2 regions of the Peribacillus sp. FSL H8-0477 genome follow, and region 1 is predicted to be linked to the other one. Evidence: predicted binding sites of a transcription regulator. Region 1 holds the regulator's gene; the other holds the start of a gene.

Evidence for each region. Region 1 encodes LexA, which represses DNA repair genes until DNA is damaged. Its sites were predicted from a motif close to CGAACATATGTTCG; they were not measured.
Region 2: MHI18_RS05200 (Y-family DNA polymerase) is a predicted target of LexA. The motif match lies at 3,105-3,118, and genes of this name have one in related genera.

What each region holds. Positions count from the first base shown of each region.
Region 1 covers NZ_JBBODE010000002.1:1,629,976-1,637,153, reverse strand. Annotated here, with positions in the region: gene tkt (transketolase) at 1-613, opposite strand, end outside; gene MHI18_RS19720 (DUF896 domain-containing protein) at 862-1,098, opposite strand; gene MHI18_RS19715 (YneB family resolvase-like protein) at 1,167-1,826, opposite strand; gene yneA (cell division suppressor protein YneA) at 1,893-2,204, opposite strand; gene lexA (transcriptional repressor LexA) at 2,362-2,985, shown strand; gene MHI18_RS19700 (hypothetical protein) at 3,113-3,499, opposite strand; gene MHI18_RS19695 (hypothetical protein) at 3,616-3,828, opposite strand; partial or broken gene MHI18_RS19690 (PadR family transcriptional regulator) at 3,965-4,141, opposite strand; gene MHI18_RS19685 (YqaE/Pmp3 family membrane protein) at 4,633-4,827, shown strand; gene MHI18_RS19680 (hypothetical protein) at 5,237-5,467, opposite strand; gene MHI18_RS19675 (alpha/beta hydrolase) at 5,534-7,178, opposite strand, start outside.
Region 2 covers NZ_JBBODE010000001.1:1,001,903-1,009,080, forward strand. Annotated here, with positions in the region: gene MHI18_RS05185 (alpha/beta hydrolase) at 89-997, shown strand; gene MHI18_RS05190 (iron-sulfur cluster biosynthesis family protein) at 1,038-1,367, opposite strand; gene MHI18_RS05195 (YolD-like family protein) at 1,439-1,771, opposite strand; gene MHI18_RS05200 (Y-family DNA polymerase) at 1,789-3,048, opposite strand; gene MHI18_RS05205 (C40 family peptidase) at 3,417-4,073, shown strand; gene MHI18_RS05210 (DUF4179 domain-containing protein) at 4,116-5,414, opposite strand; gene MHI18_RS05215 (sigma-70 family RNA polymerase sigma factor) at 5,407-5,922, opposite strand; gene MHI18_RS05220 (hypothetical protein) at 6,018-6,551, opposite strand; gene MHI18_RS05225 (SDR family NAD(P)-dependent oxidoreductase) at 6,664-7,178, opposite strand, start outside.

The DNA of each region.
Region 1 (7,178 bases):
CTTCAACTGATTCACTGAAAGACTTATTAAGATCTCCATCTAACGAAATATCATTTGAATCATATAGAACTACCAGACGGCCTAGTTGCAAGTGAGCTGCAAGTGAAGCTGCTTCAGCAGAAACACCTTCCATTAAGTCCCCATCTCCACAAATACCATATGTATAGTGATCAACAACATTGTATGAATCACGGTTATAAGTAGCAGCCAAATGACGTTCAGCCATTGCCATACCTACTGCCATTGCAATCCCTTGACCAAGTGGTCCTGTTGTTGCATCAACACCAGCTGTGTGACCAAACTCAGGATGTCCAGGTGTTAAGCTGTCCCATTGACGGAAACTTTTTAAATCATCAATCGTTAATCCATATCCAGCTAAGTGTAATAGACTGTATAAAAGCATAGAACCATGACCAGCAGACAATACAAAGCGATCGCGGTTAAACCAATTTGGATTTTTCGGGTTATGGTTCATAAATTGGGTCCATAGTGTATATGCCATTGGTGCAGCGCCCATCGGCATCCCTGGATGACCAGAATTAGCTTTTTCAATAGCATCAATAGAAAGTGTACGGATTGTGTTAATTGAAAGCGTATTTATAGAATTAGACATAAGTAAACATCCTTTCTTTCTCATATTCCTCTTTATATTATAGTGCAAACTAAATAAAAACAACTATATTACCTTGATTTCAAAGGGGATTGTGAATAAATGATGAAGAATTTCACCTTTCCTATAAATCTTCACAAAAACTTATTCTAATATAGAATGAACTAAAAAAAGAATTACATTCAAAATGTAATCCCTTAACAGCTGATTTATTTCTATCCCTTAAATTTAGTAATAGTTAAATCAGTAAATCAATGAAGTTTGTTTTTATTTTCTTTTATCATTTTTAATTTTTCTGGTGTAACGTCATTACCTTCAGGGTCAACCACAGTGACATTCTCTAAGGTATCTGCCATTGACTTTCTAAACGTCTGAAGGTATTCCCCTCTAAGTTGTGTCTGCTCTTTGGCTTCTTCTTGTGTTAGACCCGCATCTTTAGACTTTCTTGAAAGTTCATTAATCCTTGCCATTTTTTCTTTTGATAGCATAATTGTACTGTACTCCTTTATATAAATGATACTGCCATGTTATATAAAGAAACATAAAAAAACAAGTTCTACGATTCAGTTTCGGTTACTTTCTGCTTTTCAAATTCCAGAAATCGTCTATGCACAGTTGCCTTAGAAACCTTATGTCCAAATCCACGCAGTGTCGCCGCAATTTCTTCAAAAGTCAGACCATTTGCACGAAGTTTAGCAATTTCCTCGACAGGTACTTCTTTACGTTCTCTTCCACCGATATTCCCTCTATTACTAAGGTTTTTCTGTGGCCGATACCCCTTTTCAACTGCCCGCAGCATCCCGCGCTTAATTTTTAAATTATGTAACTTCCTTTGATATTCTTCCACGATTCCTACAATTTTAATGACCATAGCATCCGAGTCGGACAATTCCATTTCCCCATCATGAGCCATTGAAAAAATTTTGACTGATTCTTTATTTATTACATGGAATAGCGCTATTTTCGCATTGCCGCGGCCTAAACGAGTCTCATCCTGTATTAACAGCGTATCAGCTTTTTTAGATTTGAATAGATCGAGCATTTCAAAAATGCCATCCCGATCTAAGTCATACCCGCTTGCTTGTTCTTTAATAATGGCCGCTACTTCAAAATTCCATTTTGATGCCATCTTGACTAACTCTTCTTCTTGCCTTGCCAGGGAGGTTTCTTGGCTTTCTTTTTCGGTGCTCACCCGGCAGTAAATAACTGCTTTCATGCTGACATCCAACCTCTTTTATAAATATTTCATTTTTCTACAAAAACACTTCTTTACATACTTATGTTAATCTCGGCTGGCAACCTTTATAACCTCATGGTTTTGCGATACAGGAATCACAATTGTATCTCCCGGTTCCAGTGTATTGGCATAAACTCTATTATTCTCTTCTATCCAATCAATGAATTGCCGCTTTGTCAATTCCCCAGTATTGTATTGTTCAACAATTGTCGACACGTTATCGGTTTCTTTTAATGTCACAGAAAGATATTCATCCATTTTTTCTGGATTTATATTTAAGGAAAATAATAATGAAATAATTGCTACCAGTCCAGCCAAGGCTAGTGTGTAAGTGTAATTTTTAAATAAAGACTTCATGAGAATCCCTCCAAAAGCGAATGTTTGTTCGTTTGCTATAATTAGATTATAAACCGAACATTTGTTTCTAGTCAAGCGATATTAGAACTTATGTTTGTATCTTTAATTTTGCCATGATATAATCATAGTAAGAAAAATTAGCAAATGAGGTGCCAAAATGACTAAACTATCAAAGCGCCAACAAGACATCTTAAATTTCATTAAAGATGAAGTCCGTTCCAAGGGATATCCGCCGTCTGTCAGAGAAATCGGAGAAGCTGTAGGTTTAGCATCCAGTTCCACGGTTCATGGTCATCTTTCCCGTCTTGAAAGTAAAGGATTAATCCGAAGAGACCCAACTAAGCCCCGTGCCATAGAAATACTCGGTCAAGAAGAAATGAATAATATACCTAAAAGCAATGTTATTAATGTTCCTTTACTCGGTAAAGTAACCGCTGGTATGCCTATTACAGCCATTGAGAACATAGAAGAATATTTCCCACTTCCAGAGTCAATGGTTGCGCATGATGATCAAGTATTTATGCTTGAAATTATGGGAGAAAGTATGATAGAAGCTGGTATTCATGATGGGGACTATGTCATCGTCAGACAACAAAGTTCTGCAAACAATGGAGATATTGTCGTTGCCATGACAGAAGAAAATGAAGCAACAGTTAAACGATTCTTTAAAGAAAAAGACTATATCCGTTTACAACCGGAAAACTCGAGTATGGAACCGATTATTCTTCGCAATGTTACTCTGCTCGGTAAAGTAATCGGCTTATATAGAACCATCCACTAAGAGAGCTTAATTGCTCTTTTTTTATGTAGTTTTTTAAGAACTCCATCTCAGAATCTAGTTTATGTAAATCATCCTATTACATAAACTAGATTCATATTTAGGAGATGTTACTTTCTTTTATTTTCAATCAGCTATTTAGTAAACTGACAATTGCTGCAATTATTCCTGCCAATCCTCCAGTACCAAATATACCAAGCAATACCTTTTCTTCTAGCTCTAATGTCTTTACTTTTAATTTTGCTTTAGACTTCGAGTTAGAATCTACAATTTTCAAGAGTGTAGAAATCATATTATTATTATCAGCATGAATATCATGGTTTATTTGGATTTGTCTGCTGAATAAATTTTGTAGCTCTTGTTGGCTGACCATTATATGCTCAATTCCTTGTTTTACTACATCTAATTGGGCTGCTATATTTTCTTGTTCTGCGATAATTCGTTCAATAAGGGTTTTTAACTGGATGATGAGTTCTTTTTGTACGATCCTATTTTTTTTATTTATATCTTCATTCATTTAATATCCCCCATCCCACACCTCCCTATCTTAGAGTATTCTTTATGTCTCTTTTTTGTGTGGACAACCTTTCTGAAACACAAAAAAATGCACCTGCATCGCAGCTGCAATTTAAATCAGTATGAACTAAACAAATTTATAAAGGTACTGAGGATCGATTCCTCTTCTCGATAGCCCATAAAAATTACGGCAATCAACGAAATCATCGCAAAGATCGCGGCAATAGGCACGATCATTTTTAATACCGTGACATACGTATCATAATAGCGCGGGCCGATAAGATGCTTAGGTTGGTCGGGTACCCGCTGGCCAATATAACTGGACTCCAAATTTTCAAGAACTTGCTTTCCCTCTTTTTCACTGAAATCTTCGGGCAGCATATCTTCAATCGTCGACTATAATTCAAGGGCTATATATTGACGTTTTTTTTCAGGCAGCCTCCGAACGACTTCATGAATATACACCTCAATTAAATTCATCTTCATCATCCTCTTTTAATAAGACATATAGTTCTTTCGAGTTTTTGATTCATTCCATTTTCAACTGCAAAAAGATTTCCACCCCATATTCACTCAACACATAATATTTCCGAAGCCTGCTTTCAAATGTATCCCTGCTGCTCGTTATCAGCTCCTTATTCTTTTATTACCAATCAAGCTTTTAAGCTCTATCGTCAATTCCTACATTAAAAAACCCAATCTCAGCAAGAAATTGGGGATTTCCATTCATCTAGTAGAAGCAGTCCGAACCCTTTCTGGCGACAACTAATTTCCCACCGTTACTTTGTCCTTTTCTAAAAATGCTTCAAAGTGATCTATACAATACAATGATCGGGCGGTAATTGTGGATTTTTTACAATTAACACAGGAATGGTTGTTACTTCCTTCATCAACATTAGATTGTCTTTTTATATTTTTCATGTTTATCATTTCCCTTGCTTTATTATTTTTTAAAGCGTTTACAAGTATTTATTTCCAAAGACTCATGTTATTAGACGTAAGACCCACAAAATGGGGACACGTTCCCATTAAAAGGAGTTTTGATACGCTCTAATTTCCACGGTCTTTTATGATACAATTGACGCATACACAATCCCAATAAATCTAGTTACATTGGATAGGAGGAAACATTTAATGATGTATTTACTGGCCATTCTTTTACCGCCTGTTGCTGTTTTATTGTCAGGTAAGCCTGTACAAGCCGTTCTAAATTTAATTTTATGTATCTTTCTATGGATACCTGGTGTGATCCATGCGATACTCGTAGTTAATGAAAAAAAAGCAGATAAAAGAGCAGCAAAAATGTATGCAAGGTCACGACAAGACTAAGTTTTTCGATAAACCCCTTAAAAAAGGGTTTATTTTTTTAACAAAAAAATGCAGCCCAACCCGTTTGAGCGAGTTAGGCTGCACATGAACAAAAAGAAAGCAATTCCAGCAATAGAATTACGATCTTTCAAAATCATAATACCATATCTTGTCGGTTATTGTCGACTATAATTATTCTGAAAATATAATTTAGTTATATTTTCTTATTTTACTATCTATAATAGCCATAAAAAAACAGGTCTATCTATTCATTTTTTCATTGTGGACTCTGTTTACTTTTTTCTACTAAAAGATTTTTATAATCTTTATATAATGGTTACTCCATGATAAGAGAATTTCGTTAGAGTACTTGTATAAATTAAAAAGAGTAAGCATTAGAAGTTCTCACCTTTTCTAATGCTTACTCTTTTTAGAATTCTTCTCGTAAGAATTTACTCATTAATGTTTCAATTACATAGTCTCGACACTCTGGTGACAGGCTTGATCTCTTGTGATGGACTAAATCCCCGTAAGGTCTTCCTCCGATAAACTTTATTTCTCCTTCGAAGGGTCGGTTACCGTTCGAATCATATCCCTTTATTTTCACAAATAGAGTATTGTATTCTGTTAAAATGCTGTCTATGATGGTTACGCTATGCATTTCATCTTCCCCCCTTTACGTTAATCAAAAACGGTTTGAGAGAGGAAGTCAAGGCTGTTACTTTTCTTATTTAGTTTTTCCTAAGCCATTTTTAAACATATATTGTAATCCCTTTTCAAACCCCTCTGCCCAAACTGACATTCCATGTCCTCCATTTAATATTCGTAGTTCTGCTGGACTTCCTGGAACATCCGCCCACTTTTCAAAATCTTTGTTGTATAGATTTGAGCGGTGAAGAGCTTGATATAGATTTACCGCCTGCACTTCCATATTATATTTGTTCGCATCCTCTGGTAAATCTTCTTGCTCGCTTAAATGGTTCCAATCATCATCTCCCGTTACGATAAAGATGGGAACCTGATTGGGTTGTTTACTATATTGTTTAAGTGCAGCTGGGTAATTGAGTTCGTCCCAGACTTTCGAATCAAAAGGCTCTCCAAATGATCCTCTTTCTACAGCTCCTGAAGTAGCTGGGGCCACCTTATCTTGAATAGCAGGGCTAAGTAAAGTCGTACCGGCAAACAAGTCAGGGTAAGTGAGCGAATAACGTAAGGCTCCATAACCGCCCATAGAAAAACCGATTAGCCCTCTGCCTTCCCTGGATGCTATCGTACTATGTTCCTTCTCAATTTTAGGGATTAGATCGTTGATAATGGCTGACTCAACTGCTCCATATTTATGTGAATTAACCCAATAGCTATTCCCAGTTATCGGTGCAATCGCTATAAACGGACGAGTCTTCTTCTGTTCTATCATTTTATCCATGATTGGCCAAAATGAATTCCAGCTTTCTGCATTTCCACTGCTTCCGTGCAGCAAATATACCACTGGGTATTTATTTTTCTTATTATATCCAGGCGGCAGATACATGTTATACGTTAACTGGTCCAGCCCTGGAGTAGAATCGTTAACCAGACTGGATGCTGTAAAGGTTTCTGTCGTTACCTTCCCGTTCTTTTTAGTCTGATATTGTTTTGGATCGTAAACAGATGCGGATTGCTCACTTCCTTTTTTGTCAAATAAATACTTCACTCCTTCTTCAAAACCTTGATGCCATACCTCTTTACCATGACCGCCATCCATGATTCGAAGTTCTGCCGGGCTTGATGGAACGTCTCCCCATTTTGGGAAATCCACTTGAAAGAGATTTTTCCGATGAAGCTCCTGATAAAGTTGGACAGCTTGAACTTCCAAATTATATTTAGCTGCATCAGATGGTAACTCTTCTTTTTCACTTAGATGATTCCAATCATCATCTCCTGTTGCAATGTAGATTGGCACCCTATATGGCTGTAAAACATATGAATCAATCGCAGTTGGATAATTTTTAGCATTCCACAGGTCCAAATCAAATGGGTCTCCAAAACTCCCTCTTTGTACTGCACCAGATGTTTCTGGAGGTTCTTGGTTTTGAATAGCAGGACTTAATAAAGCGGTACCTGAAAACAGTTCTGGATAAACCAAAGAATACCTAAGCGCGCCGTAACCGCCCATAGAGTAACCCGTAAGATATCTTCCTGAACGGTTTGCGATAGTGTGGTATTTTTTATCTATAGCTGGAATGAGATCTTTGATAACAGCAGATTCATAGTGGCCATATTTCTCTGAGTCCACCCAATAGCTGTTACCTGTTGAAGGAACGATCGCAATTACTGGTTCTATTGTCTTTTTTTGAATCATCTTATCAAGCGTTTTCCAAAAATCATCATAG
Region 2 (7,178 bases), on a different contig from region 1:
TAAGACGATTCACCACTTTTTCTCGATTTGGAGTTTCGATTCTCAAATGGTAGGATAAGGTAAAATAACTTTTTTCAGGAGGATCATCATGAAGAAATGGTGGATAGCAGCTGCTGGCCTTACGGCTGCTTATACAGTCGGTATTGGTGTTTATTTTTCAAATCAAATTATGTACATGAAGAAAAAGGAAGATGACTTTATTAAAAACCGTGAAATCACGGCAAAGAGACTTGATCTTGCTGCTTTTACAAGGTTGCCGCAAACAGAGCACCTTATCTTTTCTCCAGCAGGCTATACGGTTAAAGCCATTTTTGTCGAACCCTATCAACATAATAAATGGGTCATTATTTGCCATGGAGTGACTGAAAACAAAACCAATTCCATTAAATATATGAACCTTTTTCTAAAATTAGGATTCAATGCGGTCATTTATGACCATCGCCGTCATGGAGAGTCAGGCGGAAAGACTAGCTCCTATGGTCATTATGAGAAAGATGATCTTAAAGCGGTTATTGATGAACTGAAGAAACAAAAAGGAGATCATCTTATCCTTGGCATACATGGAGAATCAATGGGTGCCGTCAGCATGCTGCTTTACGCAGGAATGATTGAAGACAGCGCCGATTTTTACATTGCCGACTGTCCGTTCTCAGATTTCGAAGAATTGTTGACCTATCAGCTTCAAGAAAAAATCCCGTTTCCACACAGGACCGTTCTTCCTATCGGCCGATTCTTTATCCGGCTGCGTGACAGCTACTGGACAAGTGAAGTCTCACCGCAACAGCATATCCAAAAGATAAAAAAACCAGTTCTCTTTATTCACAGCGAACCGGATACCTTTATTCCACCATCCATGACAAAAGAATTGTACGAGCTAAAGCTAGGACCTAAGCAGCTCTACCTCGCTCCCCGTGGAGCACATGCCCAGTCCTATATTGAAAACACGGAGGAATACGAAAAAGTTGTTTCGCAATTTATTGATCAGTATGTATTGTAATATAGCGCCGTGCCTAATTCTTGGCCGGCGCTCTTTGACATTATTTCGTACGATTCATAAAGCTTAACCGCGGATTCAACATTTGATTAGGACTTTTAAGCTGAAAGCTGTTAACTGCTGGTACGAAATCAATTTTCAACTCGTCATCCATAAATATCATCTTTGATTTTTCTACATACACCGGCATGAGATTCGTTGAGATTTCTATGTCTTCCTTTTCATCAAGTTCATCCATGAGCCATAAGGCTGTTACTCCGTTCATTACACATCCGTTACCTTCTGTATCATATTTCAATAGAAGATAACCTTCTCTATCGGCAATCTTCTCTGTTATCTTTTCAATAGCTGATTCTGTCCATTCAATTTTCATATGCATACCTCCTGTAATTTCTTAAGTATAAAGGAAGTATTCCTCACTGTTAACTTTTCAGCCTGCTCCAGCTAATCTGTAAACCGAATATCAACCATCCTGTTGAGGGCAATGTAGTGAGGCTGCTCAAAACAGTCGATGACATGCAGTTTTTGCTGTGTTTCATTATAGTAGTGGATAGTGCCAATCAGCAGCTGATAACGCCGCTGCTCATAATACGTAATCGTCACGGTCTTTCCCGTTTCCATTGCTTCTCCCATTGTCATATTCATTTCTTCGAGCTGTTGTTCGTCAAGCAGCCGTTCACTTTCATAGGAGTCTTCATGCGCCCATTCCCGGAGCATTGTAACGTGTTCTGGCAGCATCATTGCTGTCCATTTCATTCGTCCACGATCTTTCAGCATGGTGTATCCTCCTCCTTTTATGCCTTATGTCCGCCGAGCAGTTTACTTCGGTATACAGCCGTTCCTGCATCTGTATATGACACAGCCCGCAGTAACGCTTTTGAGCCGTATTTCGAGCGAATTCGGTCAACCGTATAGCCCAGCTCTCGTTTTTTCCAGCGCGATTTATCGAATAAACTAAGTTGCATTTCATTATCATCAACGATACTAGAAAGCGTAACTGCAATACTCCGTACCGTTTTACCACAGTAATTTTCTTTAAACAGCTGCAGGCAGACCCTATATAAGTCCATGGTGATATTTGTCGGGTCATCAATGGATCTCGAGCGCTGAAAACCGCCGCCGAATTCATCTTGACTATACCCAATCCCAAGACTAATCGTTCGCCCGGCTTTTGAGTGTGTACGTGCTCGTCTCGCCACTTCCTCGCATATTTCCAGAATCACCTGTTTGATTTCCCTCTCTTCCTTATAATCCCGCAGTAAAATTTGACTCTTGCCAAAACTAACCTGCCCTTCCATAATCGGTGCTCCTATTTCCGAGAGATCAATTCCCCAAGCATGGTAATACAGTTGATTTCCCATGACGCCGAATTTTTTTTCAAGCATTTCCAGACTGTAGTGTGCAAGCTGTTTGACCGTAAAGATTCCCATTCCGTTTAGGGTTTTCTGGAGCCTGCCGCCAATCCCCCACATTTTATTAAGGGGCGAAACAGGCCAAAGCTTTGACGGTACATCCTCGTACGTCCATTCGGCAATCCCTGTATGCTTAGCATCCAAATCTAGACATAGCTTTGCCAATAACATATTTGGTCCAATGCCGATTGCACAGGAAAGTTGAAATTCCCGTTCAATTTCATCTTTAATCTTCGCAGCAATCGTACGAGCATCTCCCCATAGCGAAGTGGCTCCGTCAACTCGAATAAAGCTTTCATCTACACTGTAGACATGAATGGCTTCCATTGGAACATACCGGTGAAACAAGCGGGTAATTTCGGTTGATATCCGCATATAGGTCGCCATTTTAGGCTCTTCTACCAGAATCCGCGGATCATTGGGAATCTCAAACATCCGTGAACCCGTCTTAATTCCAAAATCCTTTTTCAACCTTGGGGAAGCAGCCAGCACCACACTGCCCGTACGCTGCTTATCTCCTACAATCGCCAAATGACAATCCAAGGGATCAATCCCGAGCATGACAGCCGTACAACTTGCATAAAAGCTTTTCATATCAATGCACATAATCGACTGCTTTGGCATCTTTTCATAATCCACCATTTTTTCCACCTCAACAAGAATATACGTTCGCCTTTTTATTCTATCCTTATCTTAAGCGAATATGCGTTCGTATTCAATAGAAATTTTATAACAATCTTCAACATTTTACGGATACCTTCTTAAATAATATTATTTAGGAAAAATTTTCTTTACCTTCCAGCAATATTTTAAAATCAAGTAGTTTTGACGGATACACAAGAAAAAAATCTGGTTATAAGCCCATAATATCTAAAATACAGGAACTTATTACCTTGGTCCTTTTACCTATTATTTGTAATGAAAATGTAACCAATTTATCCATTAAAATATTGTAATATAGTAAAGTCATAGTTAAATAGAAATAGAGATCTCGAGGGGGACAATACAACATGAAAAAATGGATAGCTTCAGCTGCCATTGCTTCCGCTTTAATGCTTACACCAATTCATGCTTTTGCAAATATCGGAGATAAAACACTTAAACCGGCTACAACAAGCAACGATAATCGCCAGCTTCAAGAGCTGTTGAAAATAAAAGGTTACTTTACATACAGTGGTTCATTCACAACCTATTATGGCAGCTACACAACATCCGCCGTGAAGAAATTCCAAAAAGCAAAAGGACTTACTGCAGATGGAATTGCAGGTCCAGCAACTTTTAAAGCACTTGGCGTATACAACGTTAACAATACAACCCTAATTAAAAATGCGAAATCACTACTTGGTACTCCATATAAATGGGGCGGTACAACGACATCAGGATTTGATTGCTCTGGGCTGATCTATTATGTGTACAAGAAACAAGGAATTACACTGCCACGTACATCAGCATCGCTTTATAAAAACACAGGATTAAAGGTATCCTCTCCATCAAAAGGCGACCTAGTCTTCTTTGATACTTCTTCCAATAAAACCGGCGTCAATCATGTTGGTATTTTTATTGGAAACGGAGAATTTATCAGTGCCGCTTCATCAAAAGGAGTCAGCATTGCAAAAATGAACAATTCATATTGGAAAGCAGCCTATAAAGGCGCAAAAACACTATAAGTTCAACCAAAAGGCTGCCGATAATCATCGGCAGCCTTTCTTTTATTTAATTTTTAATTTTACATTTTTCTTAATAACCATCGGGTAATCAGAAATTTCTAAAATAATCGGCCCTGGCACAAGCTTTTCACGTTCATATCTGATTGACACCTCATGTACATCTGCCCCTTCCTCAGAATAGGTACTTGTCGAGCCGCCATAGATATCTTCACCCTTAGCATTTCGAATTCTTGAAGTAAGCTCGTAGCGAAGTTCACTGTCCATGTTCACTTTATAAATGACCTCAGACTTAGTCAACTTCACATCATACATCGCATGATCGGGTGGTCCCTGAAGCAGAACCCCTGTTTTTGGATCAATTTTAATCAGCAGCTGATCTTTGTCTAGCGCGCGGATTGAACTGAAAGTAAGATATAAATGATCCGGATTTTGAAAGTAATTGCTCTCAAGATAAAAAGTCCTCTTATCATTCTCTCCATGTGCGGTTATTCCGTTTTTAATTCCACTCCAGACTTCACCCTGTTCATTAACAATCCTCAGATCTTCAAAAGTAAACACCTTCTTCGTATTATCAGGATCAAATTCAACTTCAATCTCGGTACGGAGAGGATAGGTGGTTATGTTCTTAAATGTAATGTTTTGTCCACCCACTTCTATCGTTTTATTAACCGGATAGCTTTTCTTCTGTTTTTCGTAAGCAACCGGATCGAGCTTTAAAGGAAACATTAAGGCATGTTTTTCAGGCTTCAGAGTCAATAATAGTTTTAACTCTTTTTCGCGCTGAGGTTCATCAAAATAAAAAGTGACTTCCGAATCACCTTTACCATCCTCTAAATTAATGGTGGAAAATCCTGAAGATACTTCAAGGTCGTTTCCGTCCATTGTTTGGAGTGAGGGAATGATCTGGAGGTCTTCTTTTCTTGGTGTACCCTCAAAAGAATAAAAAACCTTCATTTGCTGCTTATCAACAATTATCGAATCAACTGTAATTTTAAGTCCATCATATTCATCTGTAACCCCAATTTCTTGGATATAATTATGGTTAACCGCATCCATCAATCCTTTATCAGTGGAGATTCGTTCGATAATTTTATCCATTCCAGGCAGGATAGATACGTAACTGGCAACCGCAGGCGAAACCCGAATAGCTGTTAAAAGTGACAGAATGAGGATGGCTGCCATCGAGATAGAAATAAGCCAAGGCTTCCACTTAGGATGTGCAGGCTGCTTTGCTTTCATCACTCCCCTTTGAATTGCAGCATCGAGGCGCTCGACAGGGATGTCCAGTTCATCATAATCTTCTTTCATCGTACGTAATCTCTCTTCTTCTTTTTCATACATTTGATGCATCCCCCTTTGCTTCAAGCTTGCTTTTTAGTATCTTCAATGCTTTATACAGGCGGGTTTTAACCGTTCCTTCTGGACACTGCCAAAGCTCAGCAATTTCCGTAATTTTCAACTCATGAAAATACTTTAATTCAAGAAGTTCGCGCTGCTTTGTCTCCATCTCTTTCATCGCCTGCTCAATTTCAATACTTTTATGATTCTGATAAACAGCTGCCTGTTCCATTTTTTCTATATCAACGATCATCCGTTTTTTGCTCTTTTGAACGTCCATACAGTAATTCAGTAGAATTCGGATCAGCCACGTGGAAAAGAAATCTGGATTTTTTATTTTTTTCAATGCACGATAGGCCCGAAAGGTAACTTCTTGAAGCGCTTCTACCGCATCATCTTCATTTCGTAAATACGAATAAGCCATTTTATATAATTGGATTTTATGACGATCCATCAGTTCGGTAAATGCTGCATCATCCCCTTCGACTGCACGCATAACCAAGTCTTTCATAAAACTTCCCCCTTTTTCTCTCTATACACATTAGACATCGGCAGGAGAGAAAAGTTTTAAAGAACAGAAAAAAACTTCCTATACGAGGAAGTTTTTTAATGCTGATCTAGTATTTCCTTTGTCTCACCGTCAACCATAACCGTGAACGATTCATCAAGATTAGAACGCTTCATCAATTCAATATCATAGATATCTTCTTCTGGAATATGAGTCAGCTTCAATACCATAAACTGCTGACTTTCACTTTTTTTCACATAGTCGATGGCAGAGGTAACCGCTTCCCTTTCCCGCAGACTCGATTCGTCTGTCAGCACAAGTACAAGCTTTGCTTGTCCCTTGTTGGGAAATGCTTTATTCAATTCCCCGGTATACCATGTCTTCACCTTCATGCCAATTTGCACGTCAGTCCAATCCAAAATTTCGCCATTCAAGTCCTTTATTTGCGCTTGATCGGTAATTTTGTAATAGGTGCTGTTAATTAATAACGTATTTGCTTCTGGATCTATGTTGGTGATAAACCCGTCTTCGCCCTTACCAATCGCTTCCGCACTTTGTTCAGATGTAAAGGGCTGGCAGCCAGAAAGTAGAAGTAAGCAAATTGATACCAAAAGAAGTATTCCTCGTTTCACTTTCGTCCCCCTCTCTTGTTTTGAACCTGGATATCACCTTATTACCAATATATCACATTTTTCAAAAGAGAGGGACAAACAAAACATTAAGTTCTTACCAAAACAGTTACCGTTACTTTTTAAAAAACGCGCCTTTTCCCAGCGTCTCAGCCGTTCTAGGAAAGAGATTATAAAATTTACTGGCAGCATTCATATATCCTGGTAGATTGATTTCACGTTTAGAAGTAAGCATTGCCGCAACAATTTTTTCTGCTACATCCCCAGGCTTAAGCATAAATTTAGCTATATTTTTTACATACGAACCCGTCTCATCCGCAATCTCAAAGAAATTCGTTTCAATAGGACCTGGGTTAACGGTCGTAACATGAATATTCGTCTCCATCATTTCCATACGCAGTGCATTTGAATAGCCAAGTACAGCAAATTTTGTTGCCGAATACAAAGAAGATTTAGGCGTCGCCATTTTTCCTGCTTGAGACGCTATGTTAATGATATGTCCTTGATTTCTTTGCAGCATGGGTGGAAGAACCATTTTCGTACAGGCCATTAAACCAATGACATTTACATTAAACATCGTTTCCGCTTCGTGGATTTCCGTATCAACCGCCTGTTTAAACATGCCAAATC